DNA from 4 places in the Kitasatospora paranensis genome. Region 1 is predicted to be linked to each of the others. Evidence: riboswitches for the same ligand, from Rfam matches in the RefSeq annotation. Region 1 holds a riboswitch; each other region holds the start of a gene.
The links. Region 1 has a riboswitch for cobalamin ahead of ABEB13_RS28545 (CbtB domain-containing protein). Riboswitches for the same ligand answer to the same signal wherever they lie in the genome.
Positions count from the first base shown of each region.

Region 1 (3,198 bases):
TCGGACGCCATCGTCGAGGCGGTGCTGCGCTTCGCCACCGACCACGTGGTGGGGCGCTACCTGGCCCCGGCCGACCGGCCGGCCGCGCTCGGCCTGCTGGGCGACACCGTCCGGGCGTTGCTGGCCCGCCCCGACGCCGGGGAGAGCCTGCGGATCGCCGCGCTGCGCGGCGCGGTGGCGACCGCCACGGGCCCGGCGCGGATCGCCGAACTCGCGGGCTGGCTGGACGGCCGCGACCTGCCGGACGGCCTCCCGTTCGACCACGACCTGCGCTGGGCCGGGCTGGCCGTGCTCGCCGCCGCGGGCGCGGTGGGCGAGGAGCGGATCGCCGCCGAACTCGCCGCCGACCCCAGCGACACCGGCGAGCAGGGCGCCGCCCGGGCCCGGCGGCGCTGCCCGCGCGGGCGGCCAAGGAGCAGGCCTGGCAGCGGATGTTCACCCCCGACGCGCTCTCCAACCAGCTGCTGACGGCGACCGCGGACGGGTTCTGGCGCTCGGGTTCGCCCGAGCTCCAGGCGGACTACCGGCAGCGGTACTTCGCGCAGATCCCGACGGCGGGGGAGCGCGGTGGCGCGGTCGCCAAGGCGCTCGGTGCCGGGCTGTTCCCGTCCGGCGCGGCCGAGCCGGACACCGTCCGGGCGGCCGAGGCCTGCCTGGCCCGCACCGATCTGGCCCCGGCGCTGCGGCGCTGCCTCGCCGACGAACTCGACGACCTGCGCCGGGCGGTGGCGCACCGGGCCTGACACCGGCCGGTCCGACGCCGATGGGCCGCCCGGTCGGTTCGACCGGGCGGCCCATCGGCGGGACGGCGTGTCCTCAGTGCGCGGCTGCGGCCTCCGCGGCCGGCTCGGCCACGGCTGGCCGGGCGGGCGCCGGGTTCAGCAGACGCTCGGCCAGATGCCCGAAGAGCAGCCCGAAGGAGGCCCAGAAGGTCAGCTGGATGGAGAGCGCGGCGACCCGGAACTGCCAGAGCAGCGTCGCCGGGAAGTCCTCCGGCACCTCGTTGATCGCGGGCAGGAAGGCGTAGGCCAGGCCGACCGCGACCGCGAAGGCGGCTACCGCCGCGACGGTGGCCCACCAGGTGCCGAGCCTCGGGGCGAGCCGTTTGCCGAGGATCACCGCGGCGACGGACAGCAGCACGCTGAGCGCCATCATCAGGAAGTACAGCGTGGTGCGCTTGCCGATGGTCTCGGGATCGCCGACGGACGGCGGGTTGGCCGGGTACTTGAGGAACGGCACCAGGTAGACGGCGACCAGGGCGGTGCCGGCGAGCAGGGCGGCGGTCGCCCGCGGGGTGAAGCGACCGACCCGGCCGAGCGCGAAACAGAACGCCAGGCCGGCGATGCCGCCGAGCGCCACGCCGTACACCAGCACACCGGTGGCGAGGCCCGCGGTGGACTGCAGGGAACGGCTGACCAGTTCCATCCCGTGCTCGGTGGTGTGGGCGTCCTCGTAGGCGATGGCCGCGTCGACCCGCGGTTCGCCGAGCAGGTAGGCGACGACCAGGGCGATCAGGCCGGCGGCGAGGCCGGCGAGCATGCCGCGGACGAGCAGGGATCTGACGGAGACGGAGTTCACGGTGTCCGCCGGATCAGTGGCAGGGGAAGCCGAGCAGGTGCCGGCCGTCGTGCACCCACTCGTGCACGTTCTCGCCGGAGATCAGGGAGGTGGCGCCCTGCTCGGCGCCGACGAAGTAGATCAGGGCGAGCATCAGGATGCCGAAGAAGACGGCCCACGGCAGGACGGCCTTCACGGGAAGGGGGCCACCGACGGCGTGCTGGTCGGGGAGAGGGCAGGGGCGACGGACTGAGCCATGGCAGGACCTCCTCGGGAACTCGCGTCCCGCTAGATGGTGCAGGGACGACGGCCCGGGTCTGACTTTCCGGCAGGCGCCCCGCTGGGGCGGTGACTGCCGGACTTACAGTGGCGCGACCGTGCCGGATTCTCACCGGGCTTCCGTCATGCCGTCGTCATGTCGACCTGAAGGTACCGTCACTCGGGTCGCCCGCCAAGGGCGTGCGCAGGGAGCACAGCGCCGCGCCGGCCGGCGGCGTGCGCCGGGGGCCGGGCGGATCCGGCTGTGCGGCAGGGGAGTTGGCGAGGGAGGAGCAGCCGGTGACGGTGCGCGTGACATTGGTCTCAGCGGTGCTCGGCGCGGCCGCGCGGCAGCCCCGGTTCGAGGACGACCGGCCGCTCGGCGAGCCGGACCTGCGCCCGGCGCGGGAGGCGGCCGGGCGCGTCGACCCGGGTGGGCTGGTGGTCGCCGCGCCGTCCCCGCGCTGCACGCAGACCGCCGAGGCGCTCGGTCTGGCGGCGGATCCGGTGCCCGCGCTGGCCGGTGCCGCGACCGGCCGCTGGCGCGGACGCACCCTGGAGGAGGTGGCCGCGGCCGAGGGCGGGGAGCTGGCCCGGTGGCTCTCCGACCCGGCGGCGGCCCCGCACGGCGGCGAGTCGGTGCTCGACCTGTGCGCCCGGGTCGGCGGCTGGCTGGACGCGCTGCCCGCGGACGGCCCGCGGGTGACCGCGGTGGTCGAGCCGGACGTCGTCCGGGCAGCCGTGCTGCACGCGCTCGGGGTGCCCGGCGCGGCCTTCTGGCGGCTGGACGTGGAGCCGCTCTCGGTCACCCGGCTGAGCGGACGGCTCGGCCGCTGGAACGTCAGGCTGGGCCGTCCGTCCGCACAGTGACGACAGGTCAGCCGAAGATACCGCGGACGGCGACCGCCTGCGGGCCGTCCAGGACGAAGGCCGCCGCCGACCAGGTCTCGGGCGCCCCCGCCCGGTCGCCGGCGGGCCTGCTGCCGAGCACCTCGAAGGCGTACCGGCCGGGGGCGATGTCCATTCCGACAGGGAGCGTCCAGCGGTAGACCAGGATGCCGTGCTCCACGGCCACGGTGGTCACCACGCCCGGCAGGCTGCACCACGGGACGGTCCCGGGCAGCGCCTCCGGCCGCTCCAGGCGCAGCTCGACCTGGAGCGCGGTCAGCTGCCGGCGGACGGTCAGCACCACCGTGTGCCTGGTCCCGGACGGCCCGAACCGTTCGACCCGGGCCTGCCCGGAGAGCGCGTCGCCGGACGGCTTGGGCGGCCGGCCGGGCTGCGGGGTGCCGGTGCCCTTGGCCGGGCCGGGCGGTGCCAGGCCCGCCGGTGCGGCGGTCGTCCCGCCGCGCCCGGTGGACGGCGAGGGCGACGGGGACGGTG
Region 1 covers NZ_BAABKV010000001.1:6,004,216-6,007,413, forward strand. The annotation lists partial or broken gene pepN (aminopeptidase N) at 1-743, shown strand, start outside; gene ABEB13_RS28540 (CbtA family protein) at 817-1,578, opposite strand; partial or broken gene ABEB13_RS28545 (CbtB domain-containing protein) at 1,592-1,815, opposite strand; cobalamin riboswitch at 1,849-2,009, opposite strand; gene ABEB13_RS28550 (histidine phosphatase family protein) at 2,128-2,685, shown strand; gene ABEB13_RS28555 (hypothetical protein) at 2,693-3,198, opposite strand, start outside.

Region 2 (3,198 bases), 730 kb from region 1:
GAGGTTCACCGAGCCGAGGTTGCAGACGGCCGTCTCGGAGTCGTCGGTGACCTCCAGGATCTCCGTGCACAGGTTGGAGGAGTGCACGGTGCGGCCGGGCAGCGCGGTCTGGTTGGCGGCCCGGTTGGAGGCGTCCTTGAAGGTCATCCAGCCGTTGCCGGTCTGCGCGAGGGTGCGCATCATCCGGGCGTACAGGGTCTGCGCCGGGATGGTGCGGACGGCCTTGCCGGCCAGCTCGGCCTTGAGGTACGCCTCGTCGAAGTCGGCGCCCCACAGGTCGACCAGCTCGGGCACGTCGGCGGGGGAGAACAGCGACCAGTCCTGGTTCGCGTTGACCCGGCGCATGAACTCGTCCGGGATCCAGTGCGCGAGGTTCAGGTTGTGGGTACGGCGGGCCTCCTCGCCGGTGTTGTCGCGCAGTTCGAGGAACTCCTCGATGTCCGCGTGCCAGGTCTCCAGGTAGACGCAGGCCGCGCCCTTGCGGCGGCCGCCCTGGTTGACCGCGGCGACCGAGGAGTCGAGGGTGCGCAGGAACGGCACGATGCCGTTGGACTTGCCGTTGGTGCCGCGGATGAGCGAACCGCGCGAGCGGATCCGGGAGTAGGACAGGCCGATGCCGCCGGCGTGCTTGGACAGCCGGGCGATCTGCGCGTACCGGTTGTAGATCGAGTCGAGGTTGTCCAGCGGCGAGTCCAGCAGGTAGCAGGAGGACATCTGCGGGTGCTTGGTGCCGGAGTTGAAGAGCGTCGGAGAGGACGTCAGGTACTCCAGACGGCTCATCAGCCGGTACAGCTCGGCGACCTCGGCCACCGACTGCTCGCTGTCGCCGACCGCCAGGCCGGCGGCGACGCGCAGCAGGAAGTGCTGCGGGGTCTCCACGACCTTGCGGGTGATCGGGTGGCGCAGCAGGTAGCGGGACTGGACGGTGCGCAGGCCGAAGTACTCGAACCGGTCGTCGCCCTGAGGGTCGAGCAGCGAGTCGAACAGGGCCGCGTGCCGGGCCACGAGGGCGGCGGTGGCATCGCCGATCAGGCCTTCGGCGTGGCCGACGGCGATCGAGGCGGCGAAGGAGACCGCCCCCTGCGAGACGGCCTCGTCCTGGATCTCCAGGGCGAGCAGCCGGGCCGCGAGCTTCGAGTACTGGGGGTCCTCGGCGATCATCGACGCGGCGGCCTCCACGGCCAGCCCGCGCAGCTCGGCGAAGTCCGAGCCGGCGTGGCGTCCGCGCAGCGCGGCGGCGGCGACGTGACCGGGGTCCACCTGGGGGAGGTCGGTGCTGCGGTCGGTGAGCAGCCGGAGCAACGCCGCACCGGGGTCGTTCCGGGCGGAGTCGGCGAGACCCTGGGAGGGCAGGGTGACTGAGGCAGCGACGGTCAAGGCGCACTCTCTCCTGTGGCGGCAGCGGTCGGGGCACCTCCCGGCTGGGGAGGCCGCCCGGGCCGGCGCGGCAGGGGAGGACGGCACGCCCGATCGTGATCGGGGCGCGCACCGCCCACCCGGCCCACCCGCGAGGCCCGGACGTACAGCTGTGCTTCATGGCCTCTGCGGGGAAGCCCTGTGGCACACGGTCGGCAGGTCCTCGGACTGTGCGGGCCCCGGCGTAGGGGAGCCTGCTCACCGTTGCGGGGCAGTCCCGGACTTCCACCGGATTCCCCTGCGTCGACAGCGAGAGTGAGCATACATGTTGTGGTGTCTCGTTGATGTACCCCCATATCTTGTGCACGGAGCGTGTCGCGTCCGTGTCGCGTCCGTGGCGCGGGCTGCCCGGAGGACCACGTTCCGCGCATCCGTCCCGCCCCCGACCTGCCCGTCCTGCTCACGGAATGGTCACCACCCGGGACCCTCGTGGGCGCCATGGCCTACGATCTCAGCTCATGAGCGACGGAACGGGAGCACCGCCCGGCTGGAATGGTCAGCCCGCATCCCAGGGGGGCCGTCCGGTACCCCCGAGGGTCAGGCGACGCAGGGTGGTCAGCCCTTCCCGCCGCAGGCCGGATTCGGCCCGCCGACGTTCCCTTCGCAGGCGACCCCGCCCCCGTGGCAGACGCAGCCGTCCGCCGGTTCCGCGATGCCGGACTGGGAGGCGCTCGCCGAGCGGCACGAGGCCAGGTCCCGCAAGCGCAAGCTGATGTGGACCGGCGGCATCGTGCTCGCGGCGGTCGTGCTCGGCGGTGCCGTCGGCACGGTCGTGGTCGGCGGCATGCACCACGGCCCGACCCCCGGCCCGACGGCCAGCGGCAGCAGTGCGGCCTCCCCCGCCCGTCCGGGTCCGGCGCCTCCGCGGCGGCCAACTCGCCCACCGTGGCCGGGCAGCCGGAGCTGCTCGCCGACCGCTCCGGGCAGTCGAACATAGCCATGGGGCCGGACGCGCAGCTGAGCGAGGTCCAGGGCGGCTGGGCGCTGCGGCTGCGCAGCAACGGCAACTCCTTCGCGCAGTCCGCCAACCAGGTCGTGGACGTCACCAAGAGCTTCTCCATCTCCGCCTGGGTCTACAACGAGGCTCCCGGCGGCTCCCGTTCGGCGATCAGTGAGGGCGACGGGGTCTCGTACTCCTTCGACCTGGCGCGGGACGACGCGAACGGCAAGCAGGCCTGGGTGTTCCGGGTCCAGACCAAGGACGGCGGCGCGGACGGCACGGTCGTCACCGCCACCGCCCCCACCACCCTGGCGACGGTCGGTCAGTGGGCGCTGCTCACCGGCGTGTACGACGCCGACCAGAAGGCCGTCACGCTCTACGTCAACGGGGCGTCGGCCGCCACCGAGAAGGTCGGCGGCGGCATCTGGGCCGGTCCGGGCCCGCTGCAGCTCGGCCGCAGCCGGCACCACGGCATCTGGGGCGGCAGCTGGGCCGGCGTCATCGGCCGCATCCTGGTCTGGGACAAGGCGCTGAATCCCACGCAGGTCGCCAGCCTCAAGGGCGGCGGCACCGGTCTGAGTGCCAAGCCCAGCGGCTCCTGGCTGGTCGGCGGCTGACGGTCCGTCCACTCCGCCGCCGGCCCCGCGAAGCCGGCGGTGTGGCCCCGCACACATCTGGCGTTGTGTCACAGCCATGCCCAGTATGAAAAGATGACGCCCGTTGGAACGGGGAAGCGACCGTCGGCTATCGTCGGGTCGCATCGGGTTGCGGTGTCGGCCGAACATGGTCGGCCGCGGCCCCGGGGGATCGGGTGTTCGACGCGTGAGGGGTCGACGGGCCAT
Region 2 covers NZ_BAABKV010000001.1:5,273,023-5,276,220, forward strand. The annotation lists gene ABEB13_RS25385 (ribonucleoside-diphosphate reductase subunit alpha) at 1-1,353, opposite strand, end outside; cobalamin riboswitch at 1,554-1,685, opposite strand; gene ABEB13_RS25390 (hypothetical protein) at 2,069-2,353, shown strand; gene ABEB13_RS25395 (LamG domain-containing protein) at 2,302-2,973, shown strand.
Region 2: it holds a riboswitch for cobalamin, as region 1 does, so the genes downstream of both, ABEB13_RS25385 (ribonucleoside-diphosphate reductase subunit alpha) here and ABEB13_RS28545 (CbtB domain-containing protein) in region 1, are expected to answer to the same signal.

Region 3 (3,198 bases), 1.0 Mb from region 1:
CGGGTCAGCCGCGGGGCAGTACCAGGGCCTGCACCTCGGGCAGGTGGCGCCAGTCGCTGGAGACGATGCTGGCGTGCGCCGCCGCAAGCTGGGTGGCGCGGGCCCGTGCCTCGTTGGCGGTGGGATCGGTGGCGCTGATCGCGGGGGCGACGTTCTGGGCGTCCGTCATCACCAGCAGATAGTGGCGGCTGTCGTACCAGGAGGTGTCTATGCCGCCGACGTAGGCCGAGGCGTCGCCGTCGAAGACCACGAACCAGGGCCGGATCCCGGCGTCGGTGTAGCCGGTGCGCGGGTCTCCGGAGGCGGCTCCGTGCACCGCCGGGAAGACCTGCGCCTGCCCGACCTTCCCGGCCGCGGCGAGGTTGCGCAGGTAGCCGCCGTACTCGACGTCGGTGTGCAGGGTGTCGAAGGGGTTGCCCTCCTCGACGGTGCCGGGAATGACATCGATCAGTACCCGTCCGGCCAGGGCCGCGCGGCTGGGCCAGTTACCGGCCCTGGCCGCCTCGTCGAGGGTGGAGTACGAACCACCGCCGGGCTTGGCAAGGAGATCGGCAGGGCGGAAGACGGTGTTGCCGAGATGTGCTGCGATCAGGCTGTCGAGCTGGGCGGGGCCCATACCGCGGTTGGCGGCGAAGCCGCCCTTGAGTTCGAGCTTGACGACGAGCGGGCCAGCGCCGGGGTGGGCGCCGAGCCAGACCCGGATGTCGTCGAAGCAGTTCTCCAGGTTCTTGTTGGTGCCGCCGCTGTACAGCTGGGAGGCGCTTGTTGCAGCGGTGCAGTTGTTGGAGTTGCCGAGGGGGTTGGAGTGGCTCACCTTCCACTCGGTGGTGATGGTGTCGGTCCAGACATCGAGCTCGATCATGCCCGTGCCGGTGTCCAGGCTCTGGGCGAGGAACGGGAAGGCGGCCGGGTCGTAGGTGTTGTGGATGCCGACGGTGGTGGCGGAGCCGAAGGGCAGGTCGCCGGTGCCGGTTGCACCGGAGGGCTGACCCGGGTTCAGGGCGGCGGCCGTGGCCAGCAGTCCCACAGCGAACGTACGGCGGAGCGTCACGGTGTCTCCTCGGGCGGATGCCTGGACGGCGGTCCGGGTGGGCCGCCGTCCGGCAGCATGGTGCACGGGAGCGACTTCAAGGTGACATGACAAGAAAACTTGGCTGAAGCTGACACTTCAACGGGCCGAGGAACATCCGCGTCGGGCAACATCCAGTGCGGGCTGGCGCGCCATGAAATGGTGGTGATCGGGAGGGGCGGGAGTAGGGGCCAGCATCCCCCGACACCCCGTCAGTCCTGCCGCCCGAGGACCCCGTGCGCGAGGAGTTCGGCGATGGCCGGGTCGGTCAGCCGGTAGCGGACCACCCGGCCGTCCCGCTCGCCGGTGACGACTCCTGCGGCGCGGAGCAGCCGCAGGGCCTGGGAAACGGCGGGGTCGCGTATTCCGGTTGCCACCGCAAGGTCGCTCACCGCGAGTGGGCCGGTTTCGTGGAGCGCGAGCAGCAGCGAGAGCCGCCCGGGGTCGGCGAGAAGGGCGAACCGCTCGGCCCACACACGTACATGCGCGGCGTCGCCGATGGCGGCGATCGCTTCGCAGACCCGATGGCCGTCGATGGTGCGGTGGCCGGCGCGGTCGGCGGGGACGAGGTGCATGCGGGCGATTCTCGCAGGTGCTCGGGCCGTGATCTTCAACACCTGCGCAGGTCTGCAGGCTTGCAGCTGTCATGGCGTCAGGCCTACGGTGGGCGGGCCGTGGTGCTCGGGAAGACCGGTGGTGGACCTCGTGGTCCCGAATCCGGAGCGGCCCTCGCCACTGTGATCGGGGTCATCCGTAGCCATCGGTGCCACTGGACGCGCAGCCGTCCGGGAAGGCCGGTTACGGAGTTCGTTCCGGGCCGGACGGCCGGGAGGGGAACCCGTCAGCCAGGAGACCGGCCGCGGCATCTCACGACGTCATTCCACGAGGTGCTGAAGCGTGATCCGCAGATGACCCTGCCCGTGACTGGTTCGACCCCGCCGCCTGCCGGGGCCGCAGGCGCACCGGTGTCCGCCGTTGCGCCCGCGGCCGCCTATCGGTGGGGTCGCGAGGACACTCTGCGTACCGCCGGACTGATGGCGGTGATTCTTGCCCTTCATGTGGTGGCGTTCGGAACGCTGTTCCTGCTGGTGGCGCCACACCACTACACCGTGGGGAACCAGGTGTTCGGGGCCGGCCTCGGCATCACCGCCTACACGCTCGGTATGCGGCATGCCTTTGACGCCGACCACATCGCGGTGATCGACAACACCACCCGCAAACTGATGGCGGACGGCCGGCGGCCGGTCTCGGTGGGCTTCTGGTTCGCGCTCGGGCATTCCTCGATGGTGGTGCTGATGGCGGCCCTGGTGGCGGGCGGCGCCAGGCTCGCGGGTGTGCTGATGGACGAGGACTCCACGATCCACCAGGTGCTCGGTGCGATCGGGACCACCGCCTCCGGCGCCTTCCTCTACCTCATCGCCGCGCTCAATCTGGTGGCGCTGACCGGCATCCTGCGGGTGTTCCGTGCGATGCGGCAGGGCCGTTTCGACGAAACGGAGTTGGAGGCTCAGCTCAACTCGCGCGGCCTGATGAACCGCATCCTCGGGCGGGCCACCCGGTCGATCTCCAGGCCCGGCCAGATGTTCCCGGTCGGGATGGTGCTGGGGCTGGGGTTCGATACGGCGACCGAGGTCACCCTGATGGTGATGGCGGGTTCGGGCGCGGCGGCCGGCCTCCCGTGGTACGGCATCGTCTGCCTGCCGTTGCTGTTCGCGGCCGGCATGAGCCTGTTCGACACGCTGGACGGCACGTTCATGAACTTCGCCTACCAGTGGGCGTTCTCCAACCCGGTGCGGAAGGTCTTCTACAACCTGACCATCACCGGGCTGTCGATCGCGGTGGCCTTTGTCATCGGCACCATCGAACTGGTGGCGGTGTTCCACGACAAGCTGGGTCTGACCGATCCGGTGAGCGGTTGGGTGGCCGGATTGAGCCTGGACAACGTCGGGTTCGTGATTGTCGGCCTCTTCGTGGTCGTCTGGGCGGCGGCGATCGGCTACTGGCGGATCGCCCGGGTCGAGCAGCGCTGGGCGTCGAGGTCGGACGGATGAACCTCACCTCCGGTGCCCCATGACCCGCTGCGCCCGTCACACCGCTGCGCCCCGTCACGCTGCTGGGCCCGCACCCCC
Region 3 covers NZ_BAABKV010000001.1:6,999,371-7,002,568, forward strand. The annotation lists gene ABEB13_RS33275 (phosphatidylinositol-specific phospholipase C domain-containing protein) at 5-1,051, opposite strand; gene ABEB13_RS33280 (ArsR/SmtB family transcription factor) at 1,282-1,644, opposite strand; cobalamin riboswitch at 1,728-1,945, shown strand; gene nicT (Nickel transporter NicT) at 1,978-3,120, shown strand.
Region 3: it holds a riboswitch for cobalamin, as region 1 does, so the genes downstream of both, nicT (Nickel transporter NicT) here and ABEB13_RS28545 (CbtB domain-containing protein) in region 1, are expected to answer to the same signal.

Region 4 (3,198 bases), 2.0 Mb from region 1:
CGCGCTGCCGCTCGCCGGGCGGGGTGTTCCCGTCCACGGCATCGACCTCTCGCGGGCCATGGTGGCCCGGATGCGCGCCAAGCGCGGCGGCAACGACATCGGCGTCTCGATCGGCGACTTCGCCACGACGGCCGTGGACACGACGGCGGACGGCCCGTTCTCGCTCGCCTACCTCGTCTTCAACACCATCATGAACCTCACCGAACAGGACGCACAGGTAGCGTGCTTCCGCAACGCCGCCAGGCACCTCGCACCCGGGGGCTGCTTCGTCATCGAGGTCATGGTGCCGGAGCTGCGCAGGCTCCCGCCCGGCCAGAACACCATCCAGTTCCGTTCCGGTCCGACCGACTGGGCCTGCACGGTCTACGACACCGTCACCCAGGACGCGACCTGTCACTACATCACCGTCTCGGCGGACGGCCGCGGCGAGGCCCGCTCGATCCCCTTCCGCTACATCTGGCCCGCCGAGCTGGACCTGATGGCCCGGCTCGCCGGCCTGCGCCTGCGCGACCGCTGGGACAACTGGACGCGCGAACCCTTCACCGAGCACAGCACCCGACACGTCTCGGTCTGGGAGAAGCCGATCGGCTGACAGCGCCCGCGGGGGACGCGACGGCCGAGGACGACGCAGGCCGGGCCCGGTGCACAGTGTGCACCGGGCCCGGCCTGTTGTGGTAGCGGGGACAGGATTTGAACCTGCGACCTCTGGGTTATGAGCCCAGCGAGCTACCGAGCTGCTCCACCCCGCGTCGGTGATCCCGACCCTACGGCACTCGCCTCCGGATGGGAAATCGATTCCGGTCGCCGCCCCCGCGGCAGACCGTTGTCCGGGTGGCCCGCGCTCGGACCGCCGGGCACGTGCCCGGCGCTCCCGCAGGCGGTCGGCGGGATCGGCGGGACGGAGCTCCGGCACCCGGTGGGGCTGACCCGCCGCGTCGACGGCGACGAAGACCAGGTGGGCCGTCGCGGCCCGGGTGACCGGGCCCGTGCGGTTCCAGCGCTCCGCGGTCACCACGACACCCACGTCCATGGAAGTCCGGCCCGCACGGTCGACCCGGGCCCTGACGGTGAGCAGGTCACCGGCCCGGACCGGCGCCAGGAACGTCATCTCCTCGACGGAGACGGTGACGGCGGTCATCCCCGCGTGGCGACCGGCTGCCGCGGCGGCTGCGTCGTCGATCAGCTTCATCACCACGCCGCCATGGACGGTGCCGTAGAGGTTGGTGTCGTGGTCGCTCATGATGTGGGCGAGCGTGACGGCCCAGTCGGCCGGGGTGCGCGAGGCGCCGACGGGCGCAGGAGCGGTCACCGGTGACCGCCCGCGGCGGCGGTCGCCCCACGGAGGCGCGTCCCGTCCACTCGTCGGAGGGCGGCGGAGCGGACGGCGGGAGGGCGGCACGGAACGGACCGACGGCGGGTCGGCGGCCCGTGGCAACGGCCCGGGCGGGGACGACCGGCAGGCAGATGGTGTGCGTCACGGAACTCTCCTTCGCGAGTTCGCGCGGACCACGCCGGCGGGATGCGCGAAGGGACGGGCCGTTGCGGAGAGTGCCGCGCCCTGCCCGTTCCGCCGCCGACCCGCCCACGAGGTCCCGGTGAGGCCGTACGCCGCTGCGGCGCACGGGCAGCGGCAGGTCTTCGGGTTCGCGGGCGCACCGGGCCTGTCGGCCGTCCGGCTCCTACCGGCCGTCGCTTCCCGGACACCGAGGTGTCCAGTGCTGGATGACGGCTTTCGTTCCCACTCACCACTGCGGGGCAGTTCCGGACTCGCACCGGATTCCCTCTGACGACGCATCCCGCCTGGCGGACGGGGCGAACCAGCTGCGCCGCCCACTCCAGTGCTCCGACCGGACGGGACCGGGCTCGGAGGCGGTGCGGCTGACGGTGGGTCACGGCTTCGAGCGGCTCGGACTGCACGGGATCCCGCTCACGTCTTCGGCCGCGATCTGCGCGGCCGCCGTGCTCACGAGAAGGTCGGCTTCGTGCCGGAGGCTACCCGGCGCGAGGGCTGCGGAAGAGATCAGTCGCCGGGATGGGCCATCGCGTCGATCGCGACCGTGGCGGCCAGCACGGTGGCGTGATCGGCGTCGGGGCCGATGTTCAGGCCGTAGGTGTCCCGCACCCTGAACCACCGCTTGGACACTTCGGCGATCTTGTAGCCGTCGCGCTCGATGGTGTACTCGTGGTCGACGACGTTCCCGTGGACGGTGAGGTCCTCACCATGTTCCTGCTTGATCCGCCAGCGGTCGCGGAGCGGACCGACGACGGCCTTCTTGACCAGCGCGATCCGGTGGCCGTCCGCGTCCTCGATCTCCATCGAGTCCTTGATCCGCAGCGGACGGCTCTGCACCTTGGCGACCCGGTGGCCGTCCCGGTCCTCGATCGACCAGGTCCGACGGGCGCGCAGAGCTTTGCCGTTCACCTTGAACAGGTGCTCACCGGCGTCGTCGTCGATCCAGTAGTCGTCACCGATGGAGACCATCTTCTGCTGCATCCGGTAGTGGGTGACGCCCTCACCGTGGTCGAAGGCGTCATTGGCGTGCCGGCGGTCCCTGCGCTCCTGGAACATCACCCGGCCCCCTTCCGGTGGCCCGGTGTCGGACGGCCCCGCCGAGGGCCCGCCCGACACGGTGGATCGTTCGCACTTCCGTGTCATCGTAGTCCGGCCCCGGCCGGCCCGCCGGTCACCGCCCGGCCCCTCGGCCTGCCTCCCGGCGGCGGACACCTGTCGGACCGCTGTCGGACCGGTGTCGGACCGGTGTCGGACCTGCGCCGGGCGTCCGGGTCGCTGGTCCGGTCTGCCCGGGCCGTCCGGGCATGACCGGGGCTCAGGCCTGCGGGAAGATCCGCAGCCCGCCCTGCGTGACCATCTGGTAGGCCGCCGCGTAGGTGTCGGCGACGGCGACCGGCTGCCAGACCCGGCCGTCCCACTCCACGACCAGCCGCGGCCCGTCCGCGAAGCGCGCATACCCGTCGTCCGACCCTTCGCCGAGCAGGACGGCGTCGCGGGTGCCGGCCGGTCGGCGCACCTCCGCGCGGTCGGTGTACCGGTCGAACGCCGGCTCGTCGGATCCGAACACGTCACACCTTCCTCTGCCCATGTGCTGCACGCACCTGAACCGAGGTTAACCGTCCGTGGCCGTGACGGCGCGCCGTGCAGCCGCGGAACCGCACCCACCGGTACGGCAGGAGCCGGGG
Region 4 covers NZ_BAABKV010000001.1:7,969,756-7,972,953, reverse strand. The annotation lists gene ABEB13_RS37855 (class I SAM-dependent DNA methyltransferase) at 1-592, shown strand, start outside; tRNA gene ABEB13_RS37850 (tRNA-Met) at 673-749, opposite strand; partial or broken gene ABEB13_RS40995 (hotdog domain-containing protein) at 1,061-1,189, opposite strand; cobalamin riboswitch at 1,633-1,783, opposite strand; gene ABEB13_RS37840 (LURP-one-related/scramblase family protein) at 2,021-2,569, opposite strand; gene ABEB13_RS37835 (DUF6087 family protein) at 2,829-3,080, opposite strand.
Region 4: it holds a riboswitch for cobalamin, as region 1 does, so the genes downstream of both, ABEB13_RS40995 (hotdog domain-containing protein) here and ABEB13_RS28545 (CbtB domain-containing protein) in region 1, are expected to answer to the same signal.